2 linked regions of the Desulfobacula toluolica Tol2 genome follow. The protein of the gene in region 2 interacts with the protein of the main gene of each other region in a pairwise test. Links are inferred from orthologs where the notes say so. Each region holds a gene or a part of one and is shown on either strand. Other genes may lie near its edges. The genes, in order: rplD and def.

Region 1 (10,684 bases), 2.3 Mb from region 2 along the record:
TCTTCCTATTGTGCTTCTGATTTGCGTAATTCTAATTTTACCAGCCATTTTTCACAACCTCATTATATATCTTCAGGTCTAAGTCCACGACGCTTTGCGACTTCTTGCTTTGTACATAAAGATTGAAGCCCTGCCATTGTAGCTCTAACAATATTCTGGGTGTTATGTGTTCCGATACATTTTGTCAGGATATCGGTTACACCGACGGCCTCAAGGACGGCACGAATTCCACCGCCAGCAATCAAACCTGTACCAGGAGAAGCCGGTTTAAGCAATACTCGGCCTGCACCTGCTTTACCAATAACTTCAAAAGGAACAGTACCGTCAAGTAATGAAATTTTGACCATATTTCTTTTTGCTTTTTCCAGGCCTTTTTTGATAGCTTCCGGTACTTCCGTTGCTTTTCCCAGACCATACCCGACACTGCCTTCTCCGTCACCAACCACAACAAGTGCGCTGAAGCTGAAATTTCTACCACCTTTTACAACTTTTGCAACACGATTGATTCTGACGACTTTATCTATTAATCCACTATCTTCCATCTGCTGTCTTGCCAAGGGTATTCCTCCTTAATTAGAAAATCAATCCGGCTTCGCGAGCTCCGTCTGAAAGCGCTTTGATGCGGCCATGATATAAAAATCCATTTCTATCCAGAACTACTTTTGTAATTCCTTTATCAAGAGCTCTCTTGCCGATAAGGATTCCGATTGCCTTTGCAATCTCAGCCTTTTTACCCTCTGCCTTATTTTCATTAAATTCTTTATCAAGTGTAGATGCAGATACAAGTGTAATCCGATCAGTATCATCAATGATCTGAGCATAAATATGTTTTGAACTTCTGAATACACTCAATCTTGGTCGATCCTGGTTACCAAGAATATTTTTCCTGATTCTTTTTTTTCTTTTAAGCCTTGATATAAGCCTTGGTGATGTATTTCCCATAATCTTTATACTCCCGCCTTTTAATCTTTACCAGCAGTCTTACCGGCTTTTCTAATGATTCTTTCGTCCGAATACATTATGCCTTTACCTTTGTAAGGCTCAGGAGGTCTAAGATCTCTTATATTTGCCGCCACCTGGCCAAGAAGCTCCTTATCTATACCTGTCAAAATAATTTGCGTATTCTTTTCAACAGTCGCCTGGATTCCATCAGGAATTTTAAAATCGACCGGATTGGAATAGCCTACATTGAGTATAAGACTGTTGCCTTTTGTTTCTGCACGATAACCAATACCGGAAAGGAGAAGTTGCTTTTCATAACCGGCAGTAACACCGGTTACCATATTGGATATAAGGGACCTGAACAACCCTTGCAAAGCCACTTTTTTCTTATCACTTGTATCTGTAGTTACCATTACAAAACCATCATTCATTTCAAGTTCAATGGCCGGATGCAATTGTCGCTCAAGATTACCTTTGGGTCCTTTAACAGAAATCATATCACCCTTCAGGGCGAACTGGACCTTATCTGGAAGCTGAACCGGCTGTTTTCCTATTCTAGACATATATATTACTCCTGTACTACCATACGTTACAAAGAATTTCACCGCCGACGTTCGCTTCAATGGCCTGCTTATCCGTCATCAACCCTTTTGAGGTTGAAACAATTGATATGCCCAGCCCATTTAAAACCGGCTTAATTTGTTTTGATTTACTGTAAACCCTGCAGGACGGTTTACTCACTCTTTTTATTCCAAAAATTGTGGGCTGTCCTTCAGACACATATTTTAAATAAACACGAAGAACTCCTTGCGTTTCATTTTCAAGGAATTTAAAATCCTTTATATATCCTTGTTCTTTCAGCACCCGCACCATTTTCAATTTAATTTTTGATCCGGGGATATCCACTTTAGCAAACCCTGCTTTACCACCATTTCTTATGATTGTCAGCATGTCTGCAATTGGATCACTAGTTGCCATTTGAAATCTCCTTAAAATCCGCTGATATAATTTTTTTGTGTTAAAATTTGCTGGTTACCAACTTGATTTGGTAACTCCGGGAAGTTTACCTTCTGACGCAAGTCCCCTGAAACAAATTCTGCAAATACCAGCTTTTCTAATAAACCCTCTTGGTCTACCGCATAAGGGGCATCTGTTGTATGAACGTACTGAAAACTTTGGTTTTCTCTGCGCCTTTACGATTAAAGCTTTTTTAGCCAAGCTTTCCTCCTTAAGATCCTTAGTTTTTGAAAGGCATCCCAAAAAATTTCAGGAGCGCCTTGCCTTCCTCATCGGTTTTAGCTGTCGTCACAACTGTAATATTAAGACCCTTGATACTGTCGGTCTTATCATAGTCAATTTCAGGGAATATAATATGCTCGGTAATACCAAGAGTATAATTACCCCTGCCATCAAAAGCCTTTCCGGATATCCCTCTAAAGTCCCTGACACGTGGTAAAGCGATATTTACAAGCCGATCAAAAAAATCGTACATTTTTTGACGGCGCAGGGTAACCTTGCACCCAATAGGCAAATCAGCACGAAGCTTAAAATTTGCAATCGGTTTTTTTGCTCTTGTAATTACCGGTTTCTGACCGGCGATCAACGCCAGTTCGGCGGCTGCAGGATCAACGATCTTTGGATTTCTGACCGCTTCGCCAAGCCCCATGTTTAAAACGATTTTTTCCAGCTTAGGTACCTGTAATTCATTTTTATAATTAAAAGTTTCCTTGAGCTTGGGCACAACCTCGTTATGATACTTTTCCTTAAGAGTTGCCATCTATTCTCTCCGCCTTTGGTCTTATGAATCTATCTGCTGACTGCATTTCTTGCAGATTCTGACCCGTTTTCCATCTTCCAATAATTTCATTCCAATTCTTGTCGGCTTTACACATGAGTTGCACATAATCATGAGATTGGAAATATGAATCGGCATGGTTTTTTCAACAATACCACCTTGTGGATTTGCCTGCGTTGGCCTTTGATGAACCTTAACGACATTAATATTTTCAACAACGACCCGATTTGTCTTTTTAACGACCTTCAGTACTTTACCGATCTTTCCCTTATCTTTACCGGTCAGCACTTTAACCTTATCATCTTTTTTCAGTCTAATTTTTATTGCTTCCATAAGATTTTTTCTCCAATAACCTGATTGTTAAAGCACATCAGGAGCCAGAGAGACGATTTTCATAAATCTTTTTGCCCTTAACTCTCTTGCCACCGGACCAAAAATACGTGTACCAACCGGTTCGTTTGATTTAGATAAAATTACAGCTGAATTATCATCAAATCTGATCATTGAGCCATCAGGCCGGGATATTTCTTTTTTGGTTCTGACAATAACGGCCTGAACAATATCCCCTTTGCTGACTTTTGCATTGGGTATTGCTTCTTTAACAGAGCAGGTGATAATATCGCCAATGCTGGCATATCGTCTTTTGGATCCGCCAAGTACCTTTATGCAGTACAGTTCCTTTGCACCGGAGTTGTCTGCTACAGTTAATCTAGTTTCACTCTGAATCATTTCTCAACTCCCTTAATCAAACAGCTCTTTTAACGACTTCACTTATCCTGAAACGTTTCAGCTTGCTCAAAGGCCTGGTTTCGATGATTTTAACCGTATCACCGATTCTGCATTCATTTGTCTCATCATGAGCATGGTATTTTTTATATCGTTTCATATATTTTTTATAAATCTTGTGTTGAACAAATCTTTCGACCTGAACAACCACTGATTTATCCATTTTATCCGATACAATAAGACCAATCAGCTCTCTTTTATTTTTTTGAATATTTTCCATAGTAATATCTTCGCAAATTAGCTAATGTTTACATTCATTTCATTGGATATCGTGTAAAGCCTTGCAATATCCTTTTTGACATTGGAAAGTGTTGCTGTATTCTCAAGCTGCCCGACATCATTCTGAAAGCGAAGATTAAAAAGCTCTTTTTTTAATTCACCAAGCTTTTCTTTAATCTGATCTGCTCCCATCTCTCTGATTTCACTAACTTTCATTTTATTTACTCCTTTCCACAAAACGAGTTTTCACGGAAAGTTTTCTGGCAGCGAGCTTCATGGCTTCTTTGGCAACTTCTCTTGGTATACCTTCCATTTCATAAAGAATTTTGCCGGGTTTCACCCTGGCTACCCAGGCATCCGTAGCACCTTTACCTTTACCCATCCTGACTTCTGCCGGTTTTTTTGTAACCGGATGATCAGGAAAAAATCGAATCCAGCTTTTTCCTGCTCTTTTAGCGTGACGGGTCAATGCAACCCTGGCTGCTTCAATCTGTCTTGCATTAACATAACCGCATTCAATTGCCTGTAGACCGAAGTCACCAAAGCTTAAGGTATTTCCCCTGTCTGGTGAACCCTTTGTCCTGCCGCGAAACTGTTTACGGAATTTTACATTTTTTGGACTAAGCATTTTTTATTTCTCCTAATCACCTCTATTTAACCAACGCTTGTTCACCGGGACTTAATACTTCGCCTTTAAATACAAAAGTTTTAATTCCAATGGCTCCGTATGTGGTTCTTGCTTCGGTAAAACCGTAATCAACATCAGCCCTTAAGGTGTGAAGAGGAATACGGCCTTCTTTGTACCATTCCGTCCGAGCCATTTCAGCACCACCAAGACGACCGGCACAAATAATTTTTATTCCTTTTGCACCAAACCGCATGGCCGAAGACACACTTCGTTTCATGGCTCTTCGAAATGCAATTCTTCTCTCAAGTTGAAGTGCAATATTCTCCGCTACCAACTGAGCATCAATTTCAGGGCGCCGGACTTCTTTGATATCAATCAACACCGCAGGTTCAAGCATTTTCTCAAGTTCCTGCTTAAGAAGGGCAATCTCCGACCCTTTCTTGCCGATTATTATACCTGGTCTTGCCGCAAAAACCCTGAGTCGAATCTGTTTGGAAAAACGTTCGATTTCTATTTTTGAAATACCTGCATGAAAGAGTTTCTTTTTTAAAAATTTTCTGACTTTAAAATCTTCTTCAACAAAAGAGGCATAATCTTTGTCTGCATACCATCTGGAATCCCAAGTCCTGATAATGCCTAACCTTAAACTGGTAGGATGTACTTTCTGGCCCAAGCTTATTTCCTCCTATTTGTCAGTTTCTTCAACAATAACTGTTAAATGACTGCTTCGTTTCAAAATTCTGGCTGCTCTACCCCTGGCTCTCGGCCTGAACCGTTTCATGGTCGGCCCGTGATCAACAAAAATATTCTTGACAACCAGTTTATCCACATCCAGTTCATTGTTATGCTCGGCATTTGCAACAGCTGATTGCAAGGTTTTATAAATAATACCTGCAGCTTTGAGCGGCATGAATTTTAACAATGTCAGCGCTTGTCCGGCATTTTTACCTTTTACTTCAGCAATGGGCAACCTAAGCTTAAATGGTGAAATTCTTGTATGTCTTGTAGTTGCTTTAACTTCCATATCAATATCCTTTAATCAAACAAGAGCTTATCTCTTGGATTTTTTATCTCCTGCATGCCCCCAGAAAGTTCTTGTAGGTGAAAATTCACCAAGCTTATGTCCGACCATATTTTCAGAAACAAAAACCGGTATGAATTTTTTACCGTTATGCACAGCAAATGTGACACCGACCATTTCAGGGAATATAGTGGATCTGCGTGACCAGGTCTTGATAACTTTGTTACGTGTGGATTTACTTGCTTCCAGCACTTTTTTTAAAAGCTGAGGTGCAATGTAGGGACCTTTTTTTAATGATCTTGGCATAATTTACCACCTATTTATTTTCTCTTAGCTCTTCTTTTAACAATGTACTGATCTGTTCTTGCACTCTTCCTGGTTCGCTTACCTTTTGTTGGAATACCCCAAGGCGTACAGGGCTGTCTACCACCGGAGGATCTTCCTTCACCACCGCCCATGGGATGATCAACCGGGTTCATGGCAACTCCTCGAACAGACGGTCTTCTTCCCATCCATCTGCTTCGACCGGCTTTACCGATCTTAACATCACCATGCTTTTCATTACCCACTCTGCCAATCGTAGCCTTGCATTTCAGGTGAACCATTCTTACTTCACCAGAGGGAAGAAGAACCTGCGCATAACTGCCTTCTTTTGCCATAAGCCGTGCATATGCACCTGCGCTTCTGACAATCTGTCCACCTTTATTTTGTTTCAATTCGATATTATGTATTCTTGTACCCGTTGGAATATCCTCAAGCGGCATGCAATTACCAGGTTTTATATCAGCGCCGGATCCTGTTTCAAGAATATCGCCGACCGCCACATCCAGAGGAGCCAGGATATACCTTTTTTCACCATCTGCATAAACCAGAAGAGCAATTCTTGCACTCCTGTTCGGATCATATTCAATGGCAGATACCTTTGCAGGGATACCATCTTTATCTCTTTTAAAATCAATGATACGATATTTCTTTTTTGCTCCGCCACCTCTGTGCTTAGCCGTAATTCTTCCGTAAGAATTTCGGCCGGCACGTTTGTTTATGTTCTTTGTCAGTCGTCTTTCAGGCTTGGTTTTGGTAATTTCTTCAAAAGAAAGGTATTCCTGAGAGCGTCGTCCTGGAGATGTCGGTTTTGTCTTTATTATTGTTGACATATATATACCTCTTTAAACACCTTCAAAAAAATCAATTCGTTGTCCTGGCATCAGTGTAACTATGGCTTTTTTCCAGTCTTTTCGTTTGCCGATAATTTTACCGCGCTGTTTAACTTTTCCTTTTACCTTGATAGTTCTGACCTGCTTAACCTTGGTGTTAAAACTTTTCTCGACAGCGTCTTTGATTTGTACCCGGTTGGCTCTTTTATCAACTTTAAGCGTCACCTGGTTGTTTAATTCTTTTTGAAGGGTTGTTTTTTCAGTTACTACAGGGCCTCTGACAATTTCATAGTGTTCCATAATCAGCTCAACCTCCCCTCGATATTTTTAATTGATGACTCTACCAAAAGAAGATTCTTAAACTTTAAAATATCATATACATTAAGACCCTCGGTCTTTATAACCTTGATATCCGGAATATTTCTAGCGGAAAGCAAAAGATTTGTATCCTCAGAATCAGACACAATCAACAAATTTGAAAGCGATAAGGTTTTGAGTACATTGGCCAGATCTTTGGTTTTAATAGTTTCAAGATTAAAATCATCAATCACAGTAATGGTATTTTCTTCCACCTTGGAACTTAATGCCATTTTCAATGCCAGCTTTCTAACTTTTTTGGGCACTTTTATCGCAAAAGATCTTTGGGACGGCCCAAAAATAACACCACCACCTTTTCTTAAAGGGGATTTAATACTGCCGGCACGTGCATTACCGGTTCCTTTCTGTCTAAACAGCTTTCTTGTACTACCCTTTACCATACCCCTGGTCTTAGACGCAGCAGTCCCTTCCCGTTTTGCAACGAGCTGGGATCGCACGACCTGGTGAAGAACGCTTGTTTTAACGGAAGTCTTGAAAATCTCATCAGGAAGCTGAGTTTCAGACACCTTTTCACCTGCACTGTTTAATACATCTACAGTAGCCATATTCTTCCTCATAAATTTTGATCAGCTATGCATCACTGCGATAAACTTTGCAATACCCATAGCCGCATTTTTGTCTTATACGTAACTGATTGTTTTTTTAATTATTTATCAGTTTTTCGAACTTCCAATATTCCTGTTTTAAAACCCGGTACAGGGCCTTTTACCAACAGAAGGTTATCGTCATGCTTGATATCTACGATTGTAAGATTCTTTACAGTTTCTCGATTAACACCCATATGACCTGGAAGTTTCTTACCCTTAAAAACTTTTCCCGGCCAGGCGCTGTTACCAATAGACCCTGGTTTTCTATGATTTCTGCTACCATGAGTTTCAGGCCCGCGTTGGAAACCGTGTCGTTTAATCGTTCCCTGAAAACCGCGTCCTTTTGAAATACCTGATATGTTCACCTTATCACCAACAGTAAATATATCAATTCCGATAGTAGCGCCTGCTTCAACGCTTTCAACATCATCGGTTCTAAACTCTTTTAAAACACGGAATCCTTTATCACTTGCTTTCTTCAAATGTCCGGCCATGGGCTTATTCAATTTCTCAACCGGTTTTTCATCAAATCCAAGTTGAAGAGCATTGTATCCATCAGATTCTATTGTTTTAATCTGTGTAACAACACATGGTCCGACCTGCACAACGGTAACAGGAACAAGCTTTCCGTCCGAGGAAAACACATTGGTCATTCCGATTTTTTTTCCAAGTAATGCGCTCATAATTGGTTCCTGTTATTGAACTATAATTTAATTTCCACATCCACACCCGGTGAAAGATCAAGCTTCATTAACGCGTCAACTGTCTGTTGGGTGGGTTCCAGAATATCCATCATTCTTTTATGCGTTCTGATCTCAAACTGTTCCCTTGATTTTTTGTTTACATGGGGAGAACGCAGTACGGTAAACTTGTTTATCCTGGTAGGAAGAGGTACCGGCCCTACGATTTTGGCTCCACTCTTCCTTGCAGTATCAACAATATCTACCGAAGACTGATCAAGAAGTTTATGATCATATGCCTTAAGCCTGATCCTAATTTTTGTTTTCAACATGATAGATCGTTCGTCCTAACTTATTCTACAATTTCACCGATAACACCGGCACCAACAGTACGTCCACCTTCTCTGATTGCAAAGCGGAGTTCTTTTTCCATTGCAATGGGATTAATCAATTCCACGTTAATGGTTGCATTATCCCCTGGCATGATCATTTCCACGCCTTCGTCAAGAGTCAAAACACCCGTAATATCTGTTGTTCTGAAAAAGAACTGGGGTCTGTAACCACTGAAAAACGGAGTATGACGACCACCTTCTTCTTTGCTCAATGCATACATTTCTGCTTTGAATTTCGTATGAGGAGTAATGGTTCCGGGTTTGGCCACAACCTGTCCTCTTTCAACCTGGTCACGTTTTGTTCCGCGAAGCAGAAGCCCGACATTATCGCCTGCCTGCCCCTCATCCAGAAGTTTTCTGAACATTTCAACACCGGTACACACTGTTTTGGCAGTATCCCTGATACCGACAATTTCAACCTCTTCACCGGTTTTAATAATACCACGTTCAATTCTTCCGGTAACAACAGTTCCACGACCCGAAATACTGAATACATCCTCAATGGGCATCAGAAATGGTTTTGCGGTATCTCTTTCAGGCTCTGCAACATAAGAGTCAAGAACATCAAGAAGCTCAAAAATCGGTTTGGCAGCTTCATCATCCGCACTTTCCACTTCAAGCGCCTTAAGCGCACTGCCTCTGATAATCGGTGTTGTGTCGCCGGGAAATTCATAGGTATCAAGAAGCTCCTGAAGCTCCATTTCAACCAGCTCAATCAATTCTTCGTCATCCACCATGTCGCATTTGTTCAAAAACACAACAATCGAGGGAACACCTACCTGCCGGGCAAGAAGGATATGCTCTCTTGTCTGCGGCATTGGACCGTCATCAGCACTTACCACAAGAACCGCACCGTCCATCTGGGCTGCCCCTGTGATCATGTTCTTAATATAGTCAGCATGGCCGGGACAGTCCACATGTGCGTAGTGACGATTGGCTGTCTCGTATTCCACATGAGCTGTTGCTATTGTAATACCACGCTCTCTTTCCTCGGGCGCCTTGTCAATCTCATCAAACGGGACATATGTACCATGACCACCCATTGCTGCAAGTTTGGTGATCGCTGCTGTAAGCGTAGTCTTTCCATGGTCAATATGACCGATTGTTCCTATGTTCACATGCGGCTTGGTCCGCTCAAATTTCTCCTTAGCCATCCTCTTTACTCCTCTTGGTTAATTCCTCCTGCGGAATGTTATCAGGATATCAAAATATTAGTTACCACCGAAAATGTGCAAATGCCTTGTTGGCTTCTGCCATCTTGTGTGTATCTTCCTTTTTCTTCATTGCCCCGCCACGCTGGTTATAAGCATCCAGGACTTCTGAAGCCAGTTTGTTTGCATAGCCTTTTTCAGAACGATTCCGGCTGAAGTTAATCAACCAGCGAAAAGCAAGCGCTGTCTGCCTGGAAGGTTTTATATCAGTCGGCACCTGATAGGTTGATCCGCCGATTCTTCTGGATTTCACTTCAACCGCAGGCCTAATATTATCAATTGCTTTTTTTAATATATCCAAAGCAGGCTCGCCGATCTTTTCTTCTGCAATCAACAAAGCATTTTTAACAACTTTACGCGCTGCGTTCTTTTTCCCGTCTTTCATGACACAGTTAACAAACTTAGCGGCAAGCTTTTCTTCCTGCGTGGCATCTTTTGTTACATTATCAAGCATGATCTCTTTAACTGCCATTATTCACATCCACCATTGCTTATATATAAGGAACAGACTAAAATCTGCTCCAAGTTGCTTATTTAGGTCTCTTTGCTCCGTATTTTGACCTGCCCTGCCGCCTGTCATCAACACCCAAAGTATCAAGAGCGCCCCTGACAATATGATAGCGAACACCTGGAAGATCCTTTACTCTGCCACCCCTGACAAGAACCACAGAATGCTCCTGAAGGTTATGCCCCATGCCGGGTATGTATGCAGCAACTTCCATTCCAGTAGTCAAACGAACCCTGGCTACTTTTCTCAAAGCAGAGTTAGGTTTCTTTGGAGTTGACGTGTACACCCTGGTACAAACACCACGTTTCTGAGGACCACCCTTTAAAGCAGGGGTACTAACCTTTTTTTCTGCTTTTTTTCTACCTTTTCGAACCAATTGATTA
Region 2 (3,741 bases):
GATTGAACCATCTAAACCTCTGTTTTTATTATGGTACCGAAGAGAAGACTTGAACTTCCACGCCTTGCGGCACTAGATCCTAAGTCTAGCGTGTCTACCAATTCCACCACTTCGGCTTAATCCCTTAAGCACATGATTTGGTGCCGAAGGGGAGATTCGAACTCCCACAAGCGTTCGCTCACTTGTCCCTGAAACAAGCGCGTCTACCAATTCCGCCACTTCGGCTCTAAGCCTTCCATACTGCACATAAACGAGCAATTAAAGATTGCTTAAAAATCATGATTAGGCTATATATATGTGTTTGAAAGCTTTGTCAAGATTATTGTTCCAAATAGAAAAGGTAAATATGGAATTAATTGAAAATATAGATCAGATTAACAGTCCGTTTAAAAATGCGGTCATTACCATCGGCAACTTTGACGGTGTTCACAAAGGACACCAGAGTCTTTTTCAGCAAGTGATAGAAAAAGCAAAACAGATCAACGGAACATCCGTTGCCATGACATTCGATCCTCACCCGCTAAAAGCTTTGGGAATTTCAGGCCCGCCCTTGATTACCAGACGTGACCAAAAGCTTGAACTTATTGAACAATGCGGCATAGATGTTTTGTTGTGCATCCCTTTCAACATGGAGTTTGCCGCCATTACCGCCCATGATTTTATTGAAAACTTTCTTGTGAATAAAATCGGAATGAAAGCTATCATTATTGGCGCGGACTATTCATTTGGGAAAGACAGACTGGGTAATGTAGATCTTTTAAAAACAGAAGAAGACAATCTTGGATTTAAAACCATTGTTTCACCCTGGATAAATAATACGGATTCAGATCTTGAAAGAATCAGCAGCACCAGAATCCGTGAAATTGTCAGTCAGGGAAATGTTGACCAGGCCATGAAATATCTTGGCCGGCACTATCAAATCAGGGGTAAAGTGATCAAAGGTCGCGAACGTGGCGGCAGCCAACTGGGATTTCCAACTGCCAATATCAAACTCCATGATGAGTTGTGCCCTAAACTGGGGGTCTATGCGGTGACGGTGGAAACAACAAAAGGCAATTTCTGGGGGGTGGCCAACATTGGTTTCTCACCTACATTTGGAGACCATATATTTACCATTGAGGTTCATATCCTTGATTTTAATCATGACATTTATGATACCCGTATCCGGGTCAATATGGTTGCAAGGTTAAGGGATGAACAAAAATTTGCCAATATTCACGAACTTTCCGAACAGATTAAAAAAGACATTGAAACCGCAAAGGATATTTTAGAGAAAAATGGCCATTCTTAAAATTTTAACCTATCCTGAAAAATCGCTATTGCAACCATCAGATAAGGTTGACACAATTGACGATGACATAAGAAAACTAACCGAGGATATGGGAGAAACCATGTTTGAGGCACCTGGCGTCGGGCTTGCCGCGCCCCAGGTTGGTGTGAACAAACGAATTATTGTCTATGATTCAAATGCAGCAAATCCGGAAGATGACGGGTCAAAAAAGGAATTTACAGCCTTGATCAACCCCGAAATAATTTCAGCTTCGGGCAGCATTATTTCAGAAAAAGAAGCCTGTTTAAGTGTGCTTGACTATAGCTCTGATGTTAAAAGATATGAGACCGTAACGGTTAAGGCTCTTAATACTGAAGGAAAACAACTTGAATTTGAGGCCAAGGGAATTCTTGCCGTCATCATGCAGCATGAAATTGATCATCTTGATGGTATACTGTTTATTGACAGAATCAGCATCTTAAAAAGAACCATGTATAAAAAGAAACTTGCAAAAAAATTGAAAATCAAATGAAACAAAAAATATGTGTCATATACATGGGAACACCTGATTTCAGTGTTCCGGCTTTGCAGCACCTGGCGGCACAGGATGATTTTCATATCAGCCTGGTGGTCACTCAACCGGACAGGCCCAAGGGCAGAGGGAAAAAACTTGCACCCTCCCCTGTCAAAACTGCTGCGCTCGAGCTGGGCCTTGATGTTTTTCAACCCGAAAAAATCAACACACAAGAGGCAAAAGACAAACTTTTATCCCTTCAACCTGATTTTTTTGTTGTTGCAGCATTTGGGCAGATCCTTTCACAGGAAATTTTGGACATTCCCAAAGTATATCCCATAAACATCCATGCCTCTCTGTTACCCAAATACAGGGGGGCATCCCCCATCCAGGCATCCATTCTGAATATGGATGAGATCACCGGGGTTACCACCATGGTTATGGCCAAAGGAATGGACACAGGAGATATTCTGCTGACATCAGAAACACCCATATCAGAACATGATACTGCCCAGGATATCCATGACCGGCTGGGGGAAATCGGTGCGGACCTTATTGTGAAAACCATTCATGCCATTTTGGACAACCGCCTGAAACCCATGCCCCAGGATCACTCAAAGGCCACGAATGTCAAAATGCTCAAAAAAAGTGACGGCAAGATCAACTGGAACCTTTCCAACCGACAGATCCGTGCCCATATCAATGCCATGACACCCTGGCCAGGCGCATTCACCCATCTTGAGAATAAATTGATCAAAATTTATACTGCCAAGACATCTGACAAGCCTGCCAACCATGAGCCAGGAGTCATTTTTCAATGCGACAAAGAAGGTATCCATGTAACAACCGGAAACGGCTGCCTGACAATTCTTGAACTGATGGGGTCGTCCGGGAAACGATTAAAAGCCATGGACTTTTTATGCGGTCACAAGATTGATCCACCTGTAAAATTTGATCTTTAGATGATTAAAGATCCCCGACACATCGCCTTGAATGTTTTATGCTCCTGGCACAAGGCATCATTGACCCTTGACAAAAGCCTGGAAAACCATTCAGAAGAGATATCCTGTCTTTCCAAAAATGACAAAAACCTTTGCAATGCCTTGATATTCGGTGTTCTTCGTCATAGAGAATCTATTGATCATACCCTTTGTGCTTTTTCAAATATTCCCTTGATAAAAATAGACACAGCGCCTTTATATCTATTAAGAATAACTTTATTTCAAATTCTGTACATGGACAGAATTCCGGCCTTTGCCGCCATTAATACTGCGGTTGATATTGCAAAAAAAACTTCAGGAAAAAAAACAGCTGGATTTATTAATGCCGTGCTAAGAAATGCGGCAAAAAACAATTCAAAAATCACTTTACCTGACCCAAAGGCGGAACCGGCAAAATTTATTTCCATCCAATATTCTTTGCCCTTATGGCTGTCCGGAAAATGGAACCATGCTTTTGGATTTGAAAAATCAAGCTTGCTTTGCCGACAGATCAATACGATTCCTCCGATTACCCTTCGAACCAACACATTGAAAATTGACAGGCAATCTCTTGCCCAAAAACTTTCTTTAGTCGCAAAAAACATTGAGTTGACTGAATATGCAGATCAGGGAGTCAGTTTTACCAACCCCAGTATACTCATCCGGGAATTTGAAGCATTTAAACTTGGATTGTTTCAAATCCAGGATGAAGCCGCACAGATTGTCACACAGTTATTGGCACCCAGACCCGGAGAAAAAATTCTGGATGCCTGTGCCGGCCTTGGGGGAAAAACCGGCCACATTGCCCAGCTAATGGAAAACAAGGGAATAATTATCGCAGCGGATGTGGAACCCAAAAAACTTGAATTCCTTGAATCAGATGCAAAAAAACTGGGTATTGAGATTATCCGGACAAAACCAATAAATTTGCTAAAAACCTCTATCAAGGATTTTGACTTTTATTTTGACCGTGTCCT

The links.
Region 1: the proteins of def (region 2) and rplD interact in binary tests that used the Escherichia coli proteins (3 or more experiments, as listed by UniProt). The link is inferred for Desulfobacula toluolica Tol2 from one-to-one orthologs.

Annotation. Positions count from the first base shown.
Region 1 is NC_018645.1:4,058,678-4,069,361, forward strand. The notes cover bases 5,659-8,469. They hold rplD (50S ribosomal protein L4), read right to left. Parts: upstream 7,469-8,469; coding sequence 6,848-7,468; downstream 5,659-6,847. Other genes in these bases: rpsS (30S ribosomal protein S19), read right to left, coding at 5,659-5,697; rplB (50S ribosomal protein L2), read right to left, coding at 5,712-6,545; rplW (50S ribosomal protein L23), read right to left, coding at 6,558-6,845; rplC (50S ribosomal protein L3), read right to left, coding at 7,570-8,196; rpsJ (30S ribosomal protein S10), read right to left, coding at 8,214-8,469. Also shown: rpmD (50S ribosomal protein L30), read right to left, coding at 1-48; rpsE (30S ribosomal protein S5), read right to left, coding at 63-542; rplR (50S ribosomal protein L18), read right to left, coding at 574-942; rplF (50S ribosomal protein L6), read right to left, coding at 963-1,505; rpsH (30S ribosomal protein S8), read right to left, coding at 1,522-1,920; TOL2_RS24375 (type Z 30S ribosomal protein S14), read right to left, coding at 1,975-2,202; rplE (50S ribosomal protein L5), read right to left, coding at 2,180-2,719; rplX (50S ribosomal protein L24), read right to left, coding at 2,741-3,070; rplN (50S ribosomal protein L14), read right to left, coding at 3,098-3,466; rpsQ (30S ribosomal protein S17), read right to left, coding at 3,483-3,743; rpmC (50S ribosomal protein L29), read right to left, coding at 3,761-3,958; rplP (50S ribosomal protein L16), read right to left, coding at 3,960-4,370; rpsC (30S ribosomal protein S3), read right to left, coding at 4,393-5,043; rplV (50S ribosomal protein L22), read right to left, coding at 5,056-5,394; more of rpsS, read right to left, coding at 5,422-5,658; more of rpsJ, read right to left, coding at 8,470-8,522; and 3 more genes.
Region 2 is NC_018645.1:1,757,768-1,761,508, reverse strand. Bases 51-3,039 are described here. They hold def (peptide deformylase), read left to right. Parts: upstream 51-1,277; coding sequence 1,278-1,802; downstream 1,803-3,039. Other genes in these bases: rsmB (16S rRNA (cytosine(967)-C(5))-methyltransferase RsmB), read left to right, coding at 2,747-3,039; fmt (methionyl-tRNA formyltransferase), read left to right, coding at 1,799-2,746; TOL2_RS08030 (bifunctional riboflavin kinase/FAD synthetase), read left to right, coding at 347-1,291. Outside these bases: more of rsmB, read left to right, coding at 3,040-3,741. UniProt on the Escherichia coli protein: Removes the formyl group from the N-terminal Met of newly synthesized proteins. Requires at least a dipeptide for an efficient rate of reaction. N-terminal L-methionine is a prerequisite for activity but the enzyme has broad specificity at other positions.